2 linked regions of the Myxococcus xanthus genome follow. The protein of the gene in region 1 binds, or shares a complex with, the protein of each later gene. Links are inferred from orthologs where the notes say so. Each region holds a gene or a part of one and is shown in the gene's direction. Other genes may lie near its edges. The genes, in order: holB and dnaX.

Region 1 (10,464 bases):
GCGCGGAACAGCGTCACGGGACCGGCGTAGGGGCTCGGGACGTAACGGCTGGCCAGGAGCTGGAAGCGCTCGGTGAGCTGGAGGTTGCGCAGCTCGATGGGCAGCGCTTCTCCCCGCTGCTCGTACCAGCGCAGCTTGAGCTGGCTCAACAGCCGGGTGCCGTCGCGCTCTACCTTGGTGCGCAGCTTCCGGCTGACGTAGCTGGCCGCGCCTTCCCGGCGCAGCTCCCGCAGGCGCTCATTGAGGGACTGGCGCCGCTCCTGGGTGGACGGATGGAAGGTGTCCAGGAACGCGACCAGCGCCACCGGCTCGCCCAGCGCGTGTAGCCGCTGCGCCATTTCGTAGGCGACCACGCCGCCGCCGGAGTAGCCGCCGAGCAGGTAGGGCCCGTGGGGCTGCACCTGACGAATGCCCTCCAGGTAGATGGACGCCATCTCCTCGATGCTGTCGGCCGGAGGCAGCTTGCCGTCCACGCCGCGCGCCTGGAGCCCGTAGAAGGGCTGCTCCTTGCCGAGCGTCTGCGCCAGCTCGCGGAAGTTGAGGACGTTGCCGCCCGCGCCGTGCACGCAGAAGAAGGGAAGGGCATTGCCGCCCTTCTGGATGGTGACCAGCGGAGACCATGCCTTCGGCGTCGCCTTGACGCCTGGGGCCTGCGCGGCCGGCGTCGCGTCACCCGGAGCGGCGTCCGGCGTGAAGGGAATCCCGGCGGCCTCCCGCACCAGCGCGGCGCACTGCTCCAGCGTGGGGGCCTCGAACAGCGTGGCGAGCGTCAGGTCCGCGCCCAGCGTCTTCTTGATGCGCGCGAACAGGCGCACCGCGATGAGCGAGTGTCCGCCCAGTTCGAAGAAGTTGTCCTTGAGCCCCACCTTCGGCGCACCGAGCAGCTGCTGCCACAGCTCCGCCAGCTTGCGCTCCACGTCGTCGCGTGGGGCATCCGCGGCCGCCACACCGGACGGCGCGCCTGCCTGGGCCGTGGCCGCGGCCGCCGCGGGCTTCGCCTCCTGCTTCGGGCGCATGCGGGCCGCGAGGGTGTGCAGGTCCATGGAGCTGACGAAGAGCGCGGGCGTGTCCTTGAGGGCCAGCGCGCGCAGGAAGGCGTCCTGACCTTCCGCCGGCTTGATGCCCAAAGGCAGCCAGCTCTCCAGCAGTGAGCCCTTCTTCTGAGGCGAGCGGCCGAAACGCCGCGCCTCGACGGACGCGACGAGGTAGCCCTCGATGGCGCAGAAGACATTCCCGTCCGTGTCGGTGAGCGTGACGTCGAGCAGCGCGCCGCGGCCTTCCTCCTGGCGCACGCGGACGTGGCTCAGCGCAACTTGGGGCCAGGGGCCCCAGACCTGGAGCTGCCGGTAGGAGACGGGCACGTGCAGCTTCCCCGGCTGCCCCGCGTCGGGGAGCAGGGAGAAGGCAAAGCCGGAGGCGATGTCCAGCAGCCCGGGCGGAATCCCGTACGTCGACAGGTCCTCTCGGTAGGCGGCGGGCAGCTCCAGACGGCCCAGGGCCTCGGACGTGCCGAAGCCCGCGCTGCGCAGCACCTTCCAGCGCGGACCGAACGCGATGAGCGCGTCCTGCGGCAGGGACTGTTCGCCCTCGCCGAAGGTCAGCGGCCGCTCACCGCAGCGGGCTTTCGCCGCGGACACGTTCAGCGCCGCGGGACGCTGGCCCGTGGCCTGGTGGAGCCGCGCGGTGGCGTGCTCCGTCCACGCGTTGCCGGCCGCGCGGCTGCGCACGCGGAAGGTGATGCCGTCGCCCTCCGGCGCCAGCCCGATCTCCACCTCCCGTACCTCGCCGTCCGGGACGTCCAGCGGCGACACCAGCGAGAGCTGCGACAGCTCCAGCGGCTCGCCAGGACGCGCCAGCGCCCAGGCGGCGCGGGCCAGCTCGACGTAGGCCGTGCCGGGGAGGACGGGGCCTCCGCCGCGCATGCGGTGCTCATCCAGCACCCAGTGGGCCTTCGCGTCGTAGATGGCGCGGAAGACGTGGTGCCCTTCGGGGGCCTCCACGCGCCGCTGGAGCAGCGGGTGGCTGACGGACTCACCGGGCGGCAGCTGCGGCGCGAGCTGCGCCGCGGCCATGCCGACCTCCTGCCAGACGCCCCAGCCCAACGCGAGCGCGCGCTTCGCGATGCCCGTGGCCTCCAGCCGCGTCGCCTGCGCCAGCAGGTACGCGTTGGCGGCGACGTAGTCCACCTGCCCCGGGGGCCCGAGCCACGCGCTCGTCGACGCGAAGCTGACGAAGAAGTCCAGGGCCGCGCCTTGCAGCGCCTCTTCCAGCGCGAGCGCCCCCATCGCCTTGGGCGCGAGCACCCGCAGGGCAGAGTCGCGTGTCTTCGCCTCCAGCGGCCCGTCCTCGAGCGTGCCCGCCGCGTGCACCACGCCATGCAAGGCGCCGAAGCGCTCCCGCACCTGGGCGATGGCCGCGCGCAGCTGGCCGGCGTCGGTGGTGTCCGCCTTGAGCAGCAGCACCTGCGCGCCAAGGCCTTCCAACGTGCGCTGAAGCTCCGCGTGTGACGTGCTGGCCGCCGACCGCGATACCAGCGCGAGCCGGGCCTTCACCTTGCGAGCGAAGAGCTCCGCGAGCGTGCGGCCGATGCCGCCCAGGCCGCCCGTGATGAGGTAGACGCCCTGGTCGCGCAGTGGCGTCGGGCCCTCGTCCAGCGCCGTCCGCTCCACCACCTGCACCAGCCGGCGTCCACCGCGCAGCGCCACCGGCGCCTCGACGTCCGGACGCAGCAGCTCGTCCGCGAGCTCCCGCGCCTGGCCCATCACGTTGACCACCAGCTGCAGGTCCACCACGCGGGCCTTGAGCTCGGGAAGCTCCTTCGGACCCACGAGCAGCGGACCGAAGCTGAGCGCCTGCTCGGGGCTCGTGGCGTGTCCTTCGGCGGGCAGGGCCTCCTGGGTCACCCGCATGTAGCGCAGGCCCGGCGGCAGCGACTCGGAGGTCAGGGACTGCATCAGCGCCAGCGGCGTGATGAAGTACCGCGACACCGAGCGTTCCCAACCCAGCGGGGCCATGTCCCGGCCGGTGACGTCCACGATGCGAGGCGGCACGCGCCCCTCGGCGCCCAGCGCATCCCAGAGCGCTTCCCAGTCCTCGCGCGCGTCGAACCGCAGGGTGAAGTGACCCTCGTCCGCGCGGCCAAAGGCATCGCCCGGCAGCACGCGCATCACCTGGGCGCCGCGCGCCGACAGCTCGCGAGCCAGCTCGCTGAGCAGCAGGTGCTGCTCGCCAACGAGGAGCCAGCGCTCGTTCTCCGCCGGTGCCTCGGGCGCCGCGCCGGCCTGCTCGCGGAAGCGCGGCACGTAGCCCCATCGCGACACGTTCTCTTCACGCACCAGCGGGCGCTCACCCTCGCGCCGCGCCATGAAGGTGCCGCTGCCCGGCTCCACCCAGTGGCGCTCACGCTCGAAGGCATATGTGGGCAGCGCCACGCGGCGCCGCTTCTGGCCATCGAAGAGCGCCGCGGCGTCCAGGTCCACGCCCGCGGCCCAGAGGCGGCCGAGCGCGAGCTGGAAGAACGCCAGGTCCGCCACGGTGTCGTTGGGGTGCCGCAGAGACGGCACCAACTGCTCGGCCTGCGGCTTCTCCACCTGGGCGCGCAGCAGCTGCGTCAGCGTCTGGCCGGGACCGACCTCCAGGTAGACGCGCGCCTTGTCCGCCAGGAGCACGCCCGCGCCCTCGGCGAAGCGCACCGGCTGACGCAGGTGCCGCACCCAGTAGTCGGGCGACGTGGCCTCCTCGGGCGTCACCCATGCCCCGGTGACGTTGGAGATCCACGGTCCGGTGGGCTTGGAGAAGCGCACCGTGCCGAGGAACTCTCGGAAGGGCGCGAGGATGGGCTCCAGCATGCGCGAGTGCGCGGCCACGCGGATGTGCAGCCGCCGCGCCTCCACCTCGCGGGCCTTGAGCTGGGCCTCCAGCGCTTCGATGGCGGCCACTTCACCGGAGACGAGGCACAGCCCCGGTGCGTTGTGCGCGCCCAGGTCCAGGCCCTCGCCCAGCAGCGGCTTCAACTCCGCCTCGGGCATCTCCACGCTGAGCATCGCGCCCGCGGGGAGCTGGTCGAAGAGGCGGCCACGGCAGGCGACGATGCCCAGCGCGTCCTTCACCGAGAACACGCCGTTGAGCTGGGCGCAGGCGTACTCGCCCATGCTGTGGCCCATGCAGGCCTGCGGCGTCAGCCCCCGCGCCTTCCACAGCGCGGCCAGCGACAGCTCCACGGACAGCAGCGCCGGCAGCGCGTAGGTGGCCTGCTCCAACTGGGCGCGGGCCTCCTTCTCGGCGCCGGCCTCCGGGAAGAGCAGGGGACGCAGCTTCAGCGACTGGTGCTGTTCGAGCAGCGACAGGCACTCATCCAGCGCGCGGCGGAACACGGGCTCCTGCTCGTAGAGGCCCTTCGCCATGCCCGGGTACTGCGCGCCGCCGCCCGGGAAGAGGAAGACGACGGAGCGGCCTTCCGCCTCAGTCTGTGCCTGGGCCGTCCGTGCGGCCTCCGGCTGCGACAGCAGGCGCACGGCCTCCTCGCGCGACGACGCCACCACGGCGCGGCGATGCGCGAAGCGGCGGCGGCCCGCGAGCAGCGTGTACGAGGCGTCACCCAGGTTCGGCGCGTCCGCTTCACCCAGCCGCGTGGCCAGCCGCTGGGCGGCGCGCTCCAGGGCGGCGGGGGTGCGCGCGGACAGCCAAAGCGTTTCGAAGGGACGCGCGGAGGACGTCTGCGGCTGCGCGGGCGCCTCCTCCAGGATGACGTGCGCGTTGGTGCCGCCCACGCCCAGCGAGTTCACCGCCGCCCGGCGCGGACGGCCCTTGGTCGCGGCCCAGTCGCGGAGCGTCGCGTTCACGCTGAAGGGCGAGCGCGCGAAGTCGATTTGAGGGTTGGGCTTCTCGAAGTGCAGCGTGGGCGCCATCTGCTTGTGGCGCAGCATCTGGACGACCTTGACGAAGCTCGCCACGCCCGCGGCCGTGTCCAGGTGGCCGATGTTCGTCTTCACCGAGCCGATGCGGCAGAACCCGCTCTTCTGCGTCTGCGTGCGGAAGGCCTGGGTGAGGGCGGTGATTTCAATCGGGTCGCCCACCGGCGTGCCGGTGCCGTGGCATTCGATGTAGTCGATGGAGTCGGCGCTGATGCCGGAGACGTTGAGCGCCTCCACGACCGCGTCCGCCTGTCCGTCCACGGACGGCGCCAGGTAGCCCACCTTGCGCGCGCCGTCGTTGTTCACCGCGCTGCCCTTCACCACCGCGTAGATGGTGTCGCCATCCGCCAGCGCATCCTCCAGGCGGCGCAGCACGACGACGCCCGCGCCGCTGCCGAAGAGCGTGCCCTGCGAACGATGGTCGAACGCGCGGCAGTGCCCGTCCGGTGAGAGGATTTCCCCCTCCTGGTACAGGTAGCCCCGGTAGTGCGGCAGCTCCAGCGTGACGCCGCCCGCCAGCGCCAGGTCGCACTCGCGCGCCAGCAAGCTCTGGCAGGCGGAGTGGATGGCGACGAGCGACGTGGAGCACGCTGTCTGCACGTTGAGGCTGGGCCCGCGCAGGTCCAGGCAGTACGACACGCGCGTGGTGAGAAAGTCCTTGTCGTTGCCCGTGTGCCGCACCAGGAACAGGCCCACCTGTTCCATCAGCTGCGGGTTGGTGAAGAGGTTGTAGGGCATGTACGCGTTCATGCCCGAGCCGCCGAACACGCCGACGGGCCCCTTGAAGCGCTCCGGCGGATGGCCGCTGTGCTCCAGCGCTTCCCAGCACACCTCCAGGAAGTGGCGGTGCTGCGGGTCCATGAGGGACGCCTCGCGCGCGCTGAAGCCGAAGAAGCCCGCGTCGAAGTCCTCCAGGCCCTCGTACACCATGCCCGACTTCACGTAGTTCGGGTCCTGGAGCAGCGCCGGGTCCACGCCCGCGCTCAAGAGCTGCGCGTCACTGAAGTGCGTGACGGACTCGACGCCGTCGCGCACGCGGCGCCAGAACGTGTCCACATCGCGCGCTCCAGGCAGTCGCGCGGCCATACCTACCACCGCGATGTCTGGAGAATCCGAAAGCCCTTCAGCGTCTTCCGTCATGACAGTAGTCCTGGAAAGTACCGCTTCCAGCAGTTCAAATCAGCACAGTATGAGGCGGGTCGAACCTGCCCCAGCTTTGGAACCGGAGTACCGAGGTCTGTCACGGCATCCCCCCCGCTGCGTTCAGCCTACTCGTGTGTGGCGTTGAGCCCGAATATCTGGCGCAGCCGTCCGAGTATACGGCCGACCTCGGCGGGAATGGCGTCGCTGCTCGTGCCGCTCGCTTCCGCCACCGCGCGCAGCTGGGTCCGCCGCTGGGCAAGCATGGAGGAGAGCTGCCGGGCCAGGCCGGGGTACTCCGCGAAGAGGCGGGCGAAGGTGGGTCGGTCTACTTCGAGGAGCAACGAGTCCTCCACCGCCACCACCGTGGCCGAACGGCGCTCTCCCGTCAGCAGGCACATCTCTCCGAAGTAGCTGCCCCGGCCCAGGCGGGTGACTTCCGACTGGGACTTCCCCGTGCGCACGCTCACCTCGCCGGAGGCGAGCACGTAGAATGTCCGCCCCTCCTCGCCCTCCTGGATGATGCGCTCGCCGGCGCCGAAGCGGCGCACCAGTGACTCCTGCCGCAGCCGGTCCAGCTCCTCCGTGTCCAGCGTCTGGAAGAGGTCCACGGCGCCCAGGAGGTTGCGGATGGTGTCCTCGGACAGCTCCGTGCGCGCCGTCTCCTGTCGCACGTGCACCGTGCGCTGGGCGTAGGGAATCTCGATGTTCTCCCGGCGCAGCCGGTACCACAGGCGAGAGTGGAGGTCCTCCTTCACCGCGTCGGACTGGCCGTACTCGGCGATGAAGAAGCGCACCATGTAGCGGATGGCGGAATCCTCGTAGGTCAGCGTGCGCGCGATGGGCGACGGCTCCGGGAGGATGAGCGGGGTTTCCCGCATCGTCTCCAGCAGCGCGTGTTTGACCTGGTTGGGCGCGGCGTCCCGAGACAGGCGGAACTCCACGTCGATGCCGACGGGGTTCAGGTCCTGGGTGAAGTTGAGGACCAGCTCCTTGGCCACCATGCTGTTGGGCAGCGTGATGACCTCGCGGCGGAAGTTCGCCAGGCGGATGGAGCGCCAGCCGATGAAGACCACGCGTCCGGTGTGTGTGCCGATGCGGATGAAGTGGCCGACCTCGAAGGGGCGGTCCAACTGGAGGGACAGGCCCGCGAAGAGGTTGCCCAGCGTCTCCTGGAGCGCCAGACCGATGACCACCGACAGCACCGCGGACGTGGCCACCAGGCCCGCCAGGTCCACGTTGAACTGGGTGCGCAGGAGCGGCAGCACCGCCAGTGGGTACAGCGTGAAGTCGATGACGTTGCGCAGGATTTTCGGTGTGCCCACCGCCGGCGCGCGCAGCCGGATCAACTTCAGCGCCAGGGCCACGCTGGCGCGGATGCCACCGAAGGTGAACATCAGCATCCAGCTGACCTGGAGCGCCTTCTGCAGGCCCTCTGGCGCCGTCGCGGGCAGGGCCCATGTGGCCAGCCGGAGGACGATGAACGCGATGAGGAGCCGGATGGCGCTCTTCAAATCCTGTCGCAGGTCGGCGTCATGGGAGGTGGCGCGCACCCCCATCAGCACGACGATGAGCAGCGCACCCACGGCCAGGGACAGATTGCTCTGAAGGAAGGGCAGCAAGGCGGGGGGAATGTCTCCCGCCATCTCCACGGGGGTCAAGGCGGCCGTTGACGCGTGCCGCGTGAGCGGGGATACACGCGCCATGACGCTCGCAACGGTACTCGGACAGCCCCGCGCGGTGGACGCCCTCCAGGCGGCCTTGCGCAGCGGCGCGGTCCACCACGCGTACCTCTTCGCCGGGCCGGAAGGGGTGGGCAAGGAGCTGGCGGCGGTCGGGCTGGCCCAGGCCCTCACGTGCCCCGAGCAGCCAGACGTGGGCTGCGGCGCCTGCGCGAGCTGCCAGCGGGTGGAAAGGGGCCTCCACCCGGACGTCACCTGGGTGATGCCAGACGATGAGCGGGTGTCCCGCGGACTGGCGGGCCGGTCCGACTTCACTGGGACACCTAGCCGGGAGCTGCGCGTGGAGCAGGTGCGCCAGCTTCAGGAGCGCATCGCCCTGCGCGGCCTGGAGTCGCGCCGCAAGGTGGCGCTCATCGTCTCCGCCCAGACGATGAACGTGCAGGCGCAAAACGCGTTCCTCAAGACGCTGGAGGAGCCGCCCTCGGACACCACCCTCATCCTGGTGGCCAGCGCCATTGACCGGCTGCTGCCCACCATCCGCAGCCGGTGCGGCAAGGTGCACTTCGGCCCGCTCCCGGTGGACATGGTGGCCCAGCGCGTGGCCGAGGCGCGCAAGCTGGACGCGGAGACGGCCAAACTCGCGGCGGTCATGGCGGGTGGCAGCCTGGGCCGGGCCATGGCGCTGGATGTGGACGCGCTGTCGCGGCGCAAGGACATCGTCACCGCCTTCGAGGCCCTGCGCGGCGAGGACGCCGTCGGCCTGCTGCGCTTCGCGGAGGCCCATGGTGGCTCGCGCGATGAGGCGGAGAGCACACTGGAGCTGCTGGCGCTGTGGACGCGTGACGTGGCGCTGGTGAAGGCAGGCCTGGAGTCGGGGCTGGCCAACCGCGACCTGGTGGAGCTGGCTCGGCAGGTCGCGGGCCGCACGTCCGACATCCTCCTGCACCGCCGGCATTCGCTGCTGGATGCGGCGCGGGCCTCCATTGCCCGGAACGGTGCGCCCCGGCTCCAACTGGAGCGGATGCTCATCGACCTGTTCACGGAGACGTCGCGATGAGCGCCAGTGACATGGATGACGTGCTGGCCAGCGTGAAGGGGGGCAAGGTCGCCCCGGTGTACCTGTTGGTGGGCGAGGAGTTCCTGGTCCGCAAGGGCGCTGACGAGTTGGTGAAGCTGCTCGTCCCCGACGCGGCCATGGGCCTCAACCTGGCCGTGTTGGACGCGGGCAGCCCGCGCGAGGTGGCGCAGGAGCTGGCCACGCTGCCGCTGTTCCCCGGCCGCAAGGTGGTGCTGGTCCGCGACCCGGAGTTCCTGGCGCCCAAGAAGGGGCGAGGGGACGCGCTGGGCAAGGCACGCGAGGCGTGGAAGGCGGGCAAGCGGAAGGAGGGCGCGCGGCGACTGTTGGCGCTGGCGGCCCGTGCTGGCTGGGGAGTGGAGCAGTTGGACCCGGGCACTCCCGGGGCGCCGTCCGTGGAGAAGTGGAAGGACGAGCTCAACGTCGAGCTGGCCGACGTGGACATCGCCTTCCTCAAGGAGGCGGCCGCCTTCTGCCGCGAGGAGCGTATCTCCGCGCCGGAGGGGGATGCCTCGGCGCTGCTGGACCTCATCCAGAAGGGCGTGCCGGCGGGCCATGCGCTGGTGCTGGCCGCGTCCGACATGGACGCCAAGAATCCGCTGGTGAAGCTGGCCCACGACAAGGGCTACGTCGTCGAGCGGAAGGTGGCGGCGCGTCACAAGGATCTGGACTTGACGGACATCGCCAAGGAGTTCCTGGCGCCCTTCAAGAAGAAGCTGGGCCCCGGTGCGCTGGACGAACTCAAGGAGCGCATTGGCGGGAACATCCGCCTGCTCCAGTCCGAGCTGGAGAAGCTGGCCACGTATTCGGAAGGGCCCGCCATTGAGCGGGCGGACGTGGCCGCGCTGGTCCACCACGCGCGCGAGGAGGAGTTCTTCGAGCTGTCCGAGGCGCTCCAGAAGCGCGACTTCGGCGGGGCGCTGTCCTACGCGAATGACGCCATGGGGCAGGGGACGCACGCGTTGCAGTTGCTGGGCGCGGTCGCCTCCATCGTCCGGGGCCTGCTGGAGAGCCATGAGTGGCTGTGGCGCTATGCGGGAGGCAATCCGCCTCGCACCGCGAAGGACGTGGAGGCGCGCGTCTTCCCCCGGCTGGAAGCGGAGCTGAAGGGCAGCAAGCGGAAGATGCCCAACGCGTGGGCGCTCACGTTCAGCATGAAGGCCGCGGCGGGCTATGAGCGGCGGGAGTTGCTGGGCGCGCTGGTGGCCTGCGCCGAGGCGGACCTGGCGCTGAAGTCGTCGGCGAACGGCCGGCTGGTCATCGAGCGGCTGCTGGCCACGGTGTGTGTGCGCCAGCACGGCGCGGGTTATTAGAGGAGGCGCATATGGCGGACAAGCGTCGTTTCGACCTCTTCGCGGACTTCCTGGTGGAGCGCTTCAACGCGCCGCGCGTCTTCGACGTGGCGGGCGGGCAGGGAAAGCTCAACGAGGCGCTGACGAAGCGAGGCCGCGCCGTCACCACCTTCGACCTGCGGCACAAGCATCTGCCCGTCACCTACGCCCAGCGCATCTTCACCCTGGAGGAGCCGTGTGAGGCGGAGCTGGTGGTGGGCATGCACCCGGATGGCGCCACCCGCATCATCATCCAGTACGCGGCGGCGCACCGGCTGCCCTTCGCCGTGGTGCCGTGCTGCTCGGACAACGGCATGCCCTAC
Region 2 (10,329 bases), 1.0 Mb from region 1 along the record:
GTCCTCGAAGGTGACGGCGCGGTTGAACGTCCTGTCCCGCAGCGCGCGTTGGAACGCGCCGTCGTGGGGCCAGTCACAGGTCAGCCAGGGAATCTGCTTCCCCAGGTAGAAGAAGCCGCCCGAGCCCCACAGGCCCTCATTGACGATGAGCAGCCCCCGCGCATTGCCCCGGGTGGCGGCGACAATCGCGCGGAACTGGTCTGCCCGCAGGTCCCCGGAGGGGAAGAAGGCGGCCGCGGTCATGCTTGCGACCAGCGCGAGTCCGGCCAGGCCCCACCGCCCGGCTGGCCGAGCAAGCTGGACGAGGCCCGCCGCCACGGGTGGCGCTGCGGCCAGCACGCCCAGCACCAGGCCAGGATAGAGGAAGCGCTCCTCCTTGTGCGCGGTGGTCAGGAGCACGCCGGTGTACACGGCGGCGCACCACAGCGGCAGGGACAGGGCGCGGTGCTGGCGAAGCGCGGCGATTCCCACGGGCACGGCGGCCCAGGCCCAGAGCGGCACGGCGGTGAGCAGCGGCTTCACGTAGAAGCTGGGTGCGTCCGCTCCGAACTGAGCCGCGGCCTTGCCCGAGAAGACGTTGAAGCGGGCATAGGCGAAGAAGGAGTGGAACGGCGAGCCCCACGTCGCCCAGTCCAGCGCGCCGAGCGCCACCGCCACGCCCAATCCTCCAGCGCACGTGAAGGCAAGCAGTCGCCACCGCCGCGCCGCCGCCAGCCACACCAGCGCCGCCAGGACGAAGATGGCCGACGGGTAACGGGCCACCACCGCCAGCCCCAGGGCCATGCCACCCACGAGCCCTGCCCTCGCGAGCCGCTCTCTCCGGTCCAGCGCCTCCACGGCGACGACGAGCAGCGAGGCGGAAATCGACTCGGCCATGGTGCGCCCCGCGAAGACGAGCAGTGGTCCATAGAGCCCCACGAGCAACGTCGACAGCAGGCCACCCGCGGTCCCCGCTCGGCGCTGGGCGAAGCGGTACGCGGCCCAGAGACTCCAGGCGTGCAAGGCCACCTGCGGAATGGCCACCACGACGCGGTAGGCCCGGGGGTGGGTGATGCCCAGCAGGTCCGCCAGCTTGAGGAAGCCAGCCAGGACGCCGGGCACGGCCCAGTTGCGGAGGCCGTCACGCCACTCCCAGGCCAGGACGCCGTAGCCGTGGACGCGCCACCAGGCGGGCTCCAGCGACTGGTACACCTCATCCGGGTGGATGCGGCCCAACTGCACCACCGCGATGAGGCCAGGCAGCAGCGCCACTGCCCCCAGCACCCAGCGCATCCAGTTCCGGACCGGCGCCACTTGGGGCGTGCCCCCGGGCGCCAGGGAGGTGGGCTCGGGTGTCGGGATGGAATCAGTGGGCGCGGCGAGAAGGGGGGCGGACACGGGCGCGGCCGACTCTTCCCGCCCACGTTCCCGGACGCAAGGTGTGAAGCGTTCGTCTGCCCGCCCTGGGGCCGAGCCCGACGGGGAGTGGAATCCCACCTCGTGGGAGGGCAACGACATGGATCATTCACGCCGCCGTGTTTAGATGACGCCCCCCATGAGCTACCTCGTTCTCGCCCGCAAATGGCGCCCACAGAAGTTCGACGACATGACCGGACAGGAGCACGTCGTCCGGACGGTCGCGAACGCCATCAAGATGGACCGGGTCGCGCACGCGTACCTGTTCTGTGGACCTCGTGGCGTGGGCAAGACGACGGCCGCGCGACTGCTCGCCAAGGCGCTCAACTGTGAGAAGGGCCCCACCGCCCAGCCCTGTGGCGAGTGCCGTGCCTGCACGGAGATTGCCGCCGGCACCAGCGTGGACGTCGCGGAAATCGACGGTGCCTCCAACAACGGCGTCGAGAACGTCCGCGAGATTCGCGAGAACGCGAAGTACCTGCCCCAGCGGGACCGGCACAAAATCTACATCATCGACGAGGTCCACATGCTGTCGGGAGCGGCGTTCAACGCGCTGCTCAAGACGCTGGAGGAGCCGCCCGGGCACGTGAAGTTCATCTTCGCGACCACCGAGGCGCACAAGCTCCCGGACACCATCCTGTCGCGGTGCCAGCGCCACAACTTCCGGCGGATTCCGGCGGCGCGGATGCTTCAGCGTCTCCAGGAGATCTGCAAGGCGGAGGGCGCTGGTATCTCCGACCGCTCGCTGTCGCTGGTCGTGCGCCAGTCTGAAGGCGGCATGCGCGATGCGCTGAGCCTCCTGGACCAGGTGCTCGCCTCGTGCGGCGCCAACCCCTCCGACGAGGAAGTGGCCGACGCGCTGGGCGCCATCGACCGGACGTTCGTGCAGGACTTCGCCGATGCGCTCGTCCACAAGGACGCGAAGCGGGTGCTGGAGCGGGTGGAGGAGGTCTTCAACCGTGGCCTGGACTTGAAGCGCCTGGCCGAGGAGCTGGCCTTCCAACTGCGGCATCTCTTCGTCACCAAGACGCTGGGCAAGGCGCCCGACGAGCTGGCCGAGTCCGAGCAGAAGGCGCTGATGGCGCTGGCCCAGGACGCGGAGGCCGCGCAGCTCACGCGCTTGTTCGACGTGGTGCACGGCTGCATCTGGGACGTGTCGCGTGCGGCCCAGCCTCGGCTGGCCCTGGAGATGGCGCTGCTCAAGGCCATCCAGTTGTCGCCGGGTGGTTCGATTCCCGAGCTGCTGGCCCGAGTGGACAAGCTCGCGGCGGGGATGGGTGAAGGTTCCGCGAAGTCGAACGCTGGAGCGCCGGGAGGTCGCTCCAGTCCCGCGAACTTTCGCGCCTGAGGCACGACACGACGCTTCCGTGATGCAGGCGGCTGCCCCGGCTCCACGTCCGTGGGATGCGAGGGGTGCGCCCGTGGGGCAGGCGCCTGTTCGCGTCAGCGAGCCGCCAGCGCCGACGGCGGCCGTGCGCGAGGAAGAGCCGCCGCGCATGGGCCACGCTGGCGCCATGCGCCAGGACGAGCCTCCTCGTTTTGCACCTCCCGACGCCATGCGTCCGGACGAACCGTCACGGCCCGGGCCCCACATGGACGGCCTGTCACCGTCAGCGGCCCGTCCCCTGTCGTTCCTCCGCAACGGCAGCGGCGCCACACCGTCCCCGCAGGGCTACCAGGCCACGCAGATGGTCCCCTCCGGCCCGGTGATGGAGGGACTTTCACCTTCCGCCGCGCGCCCGCTCTCGTTCCTCCGCAATGGTGGCTCGGTCCAGGCGCCCACGGCCCCGACACCCCCGCCCTCCGTGCCTCCCGCGGGCGCCACCCCACTGTCGCGCACCACCGAGCCCGCGCCATCGGTCCGCGTCACCAACATCCGCCGGCCCGAGCCCATCGCGCCGCCGGAGCCGCCGCCCTACGCGGAGGAAGAGGACGCGCGCTACTACCCCGAGGAGAACTCCCCCGAAGGCTGTGCCTCCGGCGAGTGCCTCCCCGAAGTCGCCGCCGCGCCGCCCCCCCCGCCGGCGCCCGAGCCCGTCATCCACCACGAGCCCGAGCCCGAGCCGCCCCCGCCGGCCCCTGTCACCCGCTCCCGGGACAACCCCAACCTGCCCCTCACCGAGCGTTGGCGGGCCGCCGTGGAGACGGTGAAGGCCTCCCATCCCCGGCAGGGCGCGGCGCTCTCCAACGGGCGATTGATGTCCATGAAGAACGGCGAAATCGTCCTCGGCTTCCTGCCCGTGGCCGGCTTCCACCGCATGGCCGTCAACTCCACCGCGGGCAAGGCCGCCGTGGACAAGGCCCTGGCCGAGCACTTCGGCCGCCCGGTGAAGCTCACCATCCAGGATGCGTCTCCGGACGACCCTCGTCTGGGTCCCAGTCTGGCCGATCAGGACGCACAGACGCGCGCTGCCCACGAGAAGAGCACGGACAGCAAGGTCCGCAGCCACCCCGCCGTCCGGGCGGTGCTCAAGTTCCTGGGAGGCGAAATCGAACACATCCAGGTCTACGAGCCCGAGCGCCCCGGGGCCGTGCCAGCGGACGACACCTCCGACGACAGCGCCTGACAACCGCCTCGCGCAACGGTAGGGTGGCGCCCCATTCCACGCCGGGGCGGGGCCATGTCCGTGGCGCCCGCTCCCACGAGCACCGAGGAAGCATATGCCTGGCGTCGACCTGAACTACTTCATCCGGCAGGCGAACAAGCTGACGGAGAAGATTGAAGAGCGGAAGCAGCAGCTGGCGGAAGAGAGCGTGGAAGCCAAGGCCGGTGACGGCCGGGTCACCGTCGTCGCCAACGGCATCCAGGAGATCCGCAGCATCAAGATCGACAAGGAAGCCATCGACCCCAACGACACGTCGATGCTCGAGGACCTCATCACCGCCGCGGTGAACGCCGCCCTGGCGAGCAGCCGTCAGCACATGCAGCGCGAGCTCGCGAAAATCTCCGGCGGCGTCAAAATCCCCGGCATTACCTGATACCGGATGACCCCCGATCCGCTGAATCGACTCGTCGCCCAGTTGGCGAAGCTGCCGGGCATCGGCGAGAAGACCGCGCAGCGCCTCGCGTTCCACATCCTGCGGGCGCCGGGTGAGTATGCCGCGGAGCTGTCGCAGGCCATTCGCGAGGTGAAGGAGAAGGTGCACCTGTGCGTGCGCTGCTTCTCCCTCACCGACGCGGAGACCTGCAACTTCTGCCGGGACGCACGGCGCGACGAGCGCGTGCTGTGCGTCGTGGAGACGTTCGCCGACCTGATGGCGCTGGAGCGCACCCGTGAGTTCAAGGGCCGCTACCACGTCCTGCACGGCGTGCTGTCTCCCCTGGAGGGCGTGGGCCCCGAGCAGCTCCGCATCCGCGAGCTGCTGGAGCGCCTCAACGACAGCCGGGTGGAGGAACTCATCCTCGCCACCAACCCGGACATCGAGGGCGAAGCCACCGCGCTCTACCTGACGCGCCTGCTCAAGCCCATGGGCCTGCGCGTCACCCGCATCGCCCAGGGCCTGCCCATGGGCGGCGACCTGGAGTTCGCCGACCAGGCCACGCTCGCCAAGGCACTCTCCGCCCGCCGCGACCTGTAGGCCACTCGCGGTGGCGGCGCGAGCCTCCTCGCGCCGCTACTGCGTCACCCGCCACGAGAAGGGCATCACCACCGTGACCTCCTGGTCCCGGTGAGGCGGGAAGCGAAGGCGCTCCGCCTGGGCCTCCAGGCAGCGGCCCACGCCCGACGAAGCCAACGGTCCCCGCGTCCCCGCCCGCACCTTGCCCGACGAGACGATGGTGAGCTGCACCTGCACCTCGCCCTGGCTCGAAGGCAGGTCCGCCTTGTAGCGCTCGAAGCACGTGGTGATGCGCGCCCGTCCACGCGAGACGACACGCTGCACATCGTCGATGCCCAGCGTCACCCGCTTCTGCGACGAGGCCTTCTTCGACCGCACAGGTGCCGCGTCCGCCACTTCTTCATCCGCATCCGGCTCGACATCGGACGCAGTGCCAGCAAGTCCGGCTTCGTCCGTCTCCGTCGCGTCAGCGGCATCCACGGGTGGCGGCGCCGAATCCGTCACGGCCACGTCGCCACCCGCCCCATTGGCCACGGCTTCCGGCAGAGAACCGGCCTGAGCGGCAGCATCCTCCGGTGCCACGGCCTCCACGACGGGCGCCGTGGCCGGCACCAGCGACACCGAAGCGGGCGTCGTCACCCACTGCCGATATCCAACGATGCCCGCCGCCGCCAGCATCAGGCCGCCCGCCAATCCCACCGCCAGCGTACGCCAGCGTCGGCCTCCGGCCGTGGTGGCGGGCTCCGGCGACGTCGGCCCACGTGAAGCCGAGCCATGGGCAGGCACGCCCGGCGAGGAAGGCCGCATGGACATGCCGGGGCGCTGGGCGGACGTGGCGTCCCCCTCCCGGGCAAGCACGCCATACAGGTTCGTCCCGTGCGTCTCCGCACCCGGCGCCTGCCCCTGCGCCCCTGCCGCGGCGCCTCCGTACGTCGCGGTGAGCGTGGCCAGCGTGGGAATGCGTGAGCGCTCGGTGAAGCGCTCCTCACCAAAGTGCCCCTTCAAGAAGGCGCCGAGCGGCATCGCGCCCGAGCCACTGAGATGCTCCGAGAGGAACGTCTCCAGCGCGTCCGCGAACGCCTCCGCGGTGGGGTAGCGGTCCTCCGGCTTGAAGGCCATGGCCTTCAGGAGGATGGCCTCCAGTTCCTCGGGCAAGTCCGGCCGCAGCTCGCGCGGCGGCTTGAGCTCGCCCTGCAGCAGCGCGTTGAGCACCGCCAGGTCGTTCTCCCGGGAGAAGGGCCGCACATGGGTGAGGGCCTCATACAGGCTCACGCCCAGCGCGAAGACGTCCGCGCGGCGGTCCACCTCCTTGCCGCGAGCCTGCTCCGGCGCCATGTACATGTACTTGCCCTTCACCACGCCAGTGCGCGTGTTGACGAGCCGCGACTCGGCCTTGGCGATGCCGAAGTCCAGCACCTTCACCTGCCCCTGGTACGTCAGATACAGGTTCGACGGAGAGATGTCGCGGTGGACGACGTTCAGCGGCTGCCCGGCCTCGTTGGTGAACTCGTGCGCGAAGTGCAGCCCGCGCGCCGCGTCGATGAGGACGCGCAACACGATGGGGAGCGGCACGTAGTGGCGCTTGCGTCCGGCCAGCCGCAGCGTCGTGGAGAAGTCCTCGCCCGCGAGGTACTCCATGCAGATGTAGTAGCAGCCCTCCGCGAAGCCCAGCTCCTGAATCTGCACGATGTTCGGATGGGCCAGCTTCGCCGCCAGCCGCGCCTCGTCCCGGAACATCTCCACGAAGTCGGGGTTGTTCGTCAGGTGCGGCAGCATCCGCTTGATGACGACGTTGCGCTCGAAGCCGTCGGCGCCCAGCAGCTTGGCGAGGAAGATTTCCGCCATGCCGCCTTCGGCCAGCTTTCGCACGAGCACGTACGGGCCATAAGGCTGAAGCAGGGGCACAAGGCTCGCTTCCGTCACAGGCAGGGTCGTCTGGGGGGGGGACATCCTCACGGCCCTCGCTGTTTCAGAGTGCGCACCGTATGGACCGCCGGGGCACCAGGACGCGTCATCTTAAACACCAATACGGGCGGCGAGCCCACCGGCTCCACCCAGGTGTTGAACCGGTGCTTGCCATCCAGCGCCACCGGGCGTCCATTGATGGACAGGCGGGCGTCCACGGGGGCGACACCGGCCGCGCGCACCTTCGCGCCCGCGGCCTGCCCGTTGCGCGGTGTGGACACCATGAGCACCGGCACCGAGTTGTCGTAGACCAGTTCCAGCTTGTTCATCCGTCCCCCCTTGAGCTGTGCACCCGTGGCGGAAAGCGGCGTGACGGACCAGAGGTAGTTGCCCTCGCTCAGCGCACCGGCGTCCAGCGCGGCGCGAGTCTCCGTCACGGTGCGTTCGGCCACCGGCGTATCCAATGTCCCCGCGCGGTACACGGCCACACGGTAGCGCGCCGCGGAGGTCTCCGCGGCATAGGTGAAGGTCACCGCCGGGGGCTTGTCCTGGTAGAAGATGGTCGTCTTCTCCGGCCCCTCGGGCACCACGTTGCGCACCCGCGCCAGCGAGCGCACCGCGCGCTCCGGCGCGAACGACGCGCTGCCCGACACCTGCGTCCCATCCTTGCGGCGCACCCGCCAGTGGAGCACGCCGCGCACCGGCGCCGGCACGTTGATGAAGGGACGGTACACCGTGCCTGACAGCACCGGCCGCGTGAAGGCCGCGTCCTCCGCGACCTCCACCGTGGCCTCGCCCTCCCCTTCCCAGGTGATGGCCACATCCTGCAGCCCTGGATGGAACACCTCCGCGCCGTCGACGACGCCCAGGGCCAGTGGCGCGGGCGCGAGCGGCTCGACGCGTGGCGCCTGCGCGGAGGACGCATCCACCGTGGCGCGCTCACCCGCGCGCAGCGCCTGCCGGGCGGCTCCGCGGACCAGCGTCACCTGTCCGGTGAGGGCATCCACCAGATAGCCCGCGGCCGTGCGGCGCACCGCCAGCCGCGCTTCACCGCCGCCCTCCACCTGCAGCCCCGGCAGCACCAGCCGGCTGGTACGCCCTCGCGCGAGCTGCAGGTTCAGCCAGCCCCTCAACAAGTCGAAGCGCGCCTCGTCCGTGGCGCCACCCTGCTCCGCTGACGTCAGCACCAGCTCCGCGTCCGAGCCCAGTGACGCCACCGTGGCCGAGCCCTCCAGCGCCAGCACCGCGGAGCCTCCGCGCCGGGTGCGCACGCTGCCTCCCGGCGACAGCTCCTCGCCCTGCTTCGCCACCGGACGCCAGTCCGACGCCCCCTTGGCTCGCACCTCCGCGCGCCCTGCCGTCAGCCGTACCGCCACCGGAATCGGCGCCAGCTCCAGGACACGCGCCCCGCGAGCCACCAGCTCCGTCCGGCCGGACGTCGCCTCCACCGCGTCGCCTTCGGACGCGCGCAGCGTCTTGCCATCACGGCCCACGAACTCGATGGCGCCCAGCCGCACCTCGACGCGGCCCGCGTCCTCGGCCACCTGCACGCGCACCTCGCTGGGTTCATCCGCCCCCACGCGCGTGAGGCCGAAGGGCGTACGGATGGTCAGCGCCACCTTCGAGCCCTGGCCCGTGCGGTTCGCATCAGCGGGCACGCGCGACAACAGGATGCCGCGCTCCACTTGAAGCACGATGCCCCCCGAGTCCGAGCCCAGCGCGAAGCGTGCGTCCGGCCCCACCTCCACGGAACGGCCGTCCGGGAAACGCACCGTGGCCGCACCACCCGCGGCCGTCTCCACCGCGTCGCCCCCGTACAAGGGCCCCTCTTCGGCGGGCGCCTGCTTGCCACCTCGCTCCAGGCGCACGTCGCCGCTCAAGCCCTCCAGGCGGCCCAGCACCTCGCCAGCGCCCGCATCGACCACCGCCGAGGGCCCGGGAGGCGGCGCCACGGCGTCATCATCACACCCCGCGACGAGGAGCAGCAGGACCAGGAACCAACGACGCGGGGCACTCACCGTTTCCCCCTCGGGAAGAGGTCGACATTGAGGATGGTCCGCTCACCCTCGCGCAGGGTGATGACCTTCGTCTGGGACAGATGCCCTCGCGCGGAGATGGTGATGCGGTAGGTGCCACCCCGCACCTGGACATTGAAAGCCCCCTTCGCATCCGTGCGCGCGCGCACTCGGGCCTTCGTCATGAGGAGGGTCGCCGCCAATGGCTTGCCCCCTCGCACACTGCGAACCTGCCCCACCAGCGTGGCCCGCGTCCCCTTCTTTTCCGACGCCAGGGGTACCGACAGCGTGGACTCCTGCCCGGCGATGACCACCGCGGCTTCATCCACGGACCGGAAGCCGGAAGACGCCACCGCGACAGCCACGGGCCCCGAAGCCAGGTCCCTCACCACCACCTGCCCTGTCAGGTCCGTGCGCACCTGGGCTGTGCCCACCGACACGCGAACGTCCGGCAGCGGCGCGCCCGTCCGCGCATCCACCACCGTCACCCGCAGCGCGCCCGTCGGTGGCGGCAGTGGCGCGGCTCGGACCTCCAACTCCGCGCGCACGCCCTCCTCCACCGTGACCGCCGCCTCCGCGGACGCGTATCCCTCCGCCGTCACCTGCGCGGACACCGGCCCGGGCGACAGGGACGCCACTTCGACGAGGCCTTGTGCGTCCGCCACGTGCGCCTCGCCCTCCACCATGACCCGCGCTCCGGGCAGCGGCGCGCCCGTCCGCGCGTCCAGCACGTGAAACCGCACGCTTCCGGGCACCACCACCACCGGCACGGGCACCTGCCGCGTCGTCCGGACACCGTCATGCCACGCCAGCTCCAGCGCCGCGCCCATCCGCCGCAGCCGCTGCCGGGACTGCGTCCCATCCTCCAGCGTCACCGTGTCCTGCACGTGCTGGAAGTCCAGCACCAGCGTGCCCGTCCAGCGCTCCGCTCGCCGCAGCGGCACCAGCAGCGCGCCACCGGCGGAGAACCCCGTCGCCTCCGCTCGGGCGCCCGTGGCGTCGCGCACCGACAGCGAGACCGGCAGCTCACCGCGCGCTTCCAACTGCAGCCCCAGCATCAGTGGGAAGCGCACCAGGCCGCCCACCACCACCGCATGCCGCACACCCCGAAGGAGCACGGGCTCGGCCGAGTCACTGAAGTGGGGAAGCTGCGAGAAGCCATAGCCCGCGCCCAGCTCCGCGCGCACCGGGCCCAGGAAGGCGCGCGCCCGGGAGCCCACCGAGGCCCGCCACAGGCTGCCACCGGTGATCCGCAGCGCGCCCTCCCGCAGGTCGAAGGCCTCCCGCTGCAACCCGGCCCACGCGCCCAGCCAGGACGTGCCCAGCCACGCAGTGCCTACGGCCGCCATGTCGTTCGGCGTGAAGCCCTCATAGGTGAGCCCGGGCCCTACATCCGCCTGACGGCCGTCACGGAGGGACAGCCCGTAGCGAAGGCGCAACGAGGCGTGCTCGGCCA

Evidence for each region.
Region 2: holB (region 1) and dnaX share a complex: the UniProt entries of both Bacillus subtilis proteins name them as parts of the DNA clamp loading complex. The link is inferred for Myxococcus xanthus from one-to-one orthologs.

What each region holds. Positions count from the first base shown.
Region 1 is NZ_CP017174.1:3,228,811-3,239,274, forward strand. What follows is about bases 6,776-9,774. They hold holB (DNA polymerase III subunit delta'), read left to right. Parts: upstream 6,776-7,757; coding sequence 7,758-8,792; downstream 8,793-9,774. Other genes in these bases: BHS09_RS13725 (mechanosensitive ion channel family protein), read right to left, coding at 6,776-7,759; holA (DNA polymerase III subunit delta), read left to right, coding at 8,789-9,774. Also shown: BHS09_RS13720 (type I polyketide synthase), read right to left, coding at 1-6,053; more of BHS09_RS13725, read right to left, coding at 6,182-6,775; more of holA, read left to right, coding at 9,775-10,123; BHS09_RS13740 (hypothetical protein), read left to right, coding at 10,135-10,464. UniProt on the Bacillus subtilis protein: DNA polymerase III is a complex, multichain enzyme responsible for most of the replicative synthesis in bacteria.
Region 2 is NZ_CP017174.1:2,210,465-2,220,793, reverse strand. Bases 775-3,638 are described here. They hold dnaX (DNA polymerase III subunit gamma/tau), read left to right. Parts: upstream 775-1,534; coding sequence 1,535-2,743; downstream 2,744-3,638. Other genes in these bases: BHS09_RS09360 (DNA polymerase III subunit gamma/tau), read left to right, coding at 2,817-3,638; BHS09_RS09370 (glycosyltransferase family protein), read right to left, coding at 775-1,497. Also shown: more of BHS09_RS09370, read right to left, coding at 1-774; more of BHS09_RS09360, read left to right, coding at 3,639-3,962; BHS09_RS09355 (YbaB/EbfC family nucleoid-associated protein), read left to right, coding at 4,057-4,374; recombination mediator RecR, read left to right, coding at 4,381-4,974; BHS09_RS09345 (protein kinase domain-containing protein), read right to left, coding at 5,011-6,903; BHS09_RS09340 (FecR domain-containing protein), read right to left, coding at 6,906-8,876; BHS09_RS40040 (MSCRAMM family protein), read right to left, coding at 8,873-10,329. UniProt on the Bacillus subtilis protein: Part of the beta sliding clamp loading complex, which hydrolyzes ATP to load the beta clamp onto primed DNA to form the DNA replication pre-initiation complex.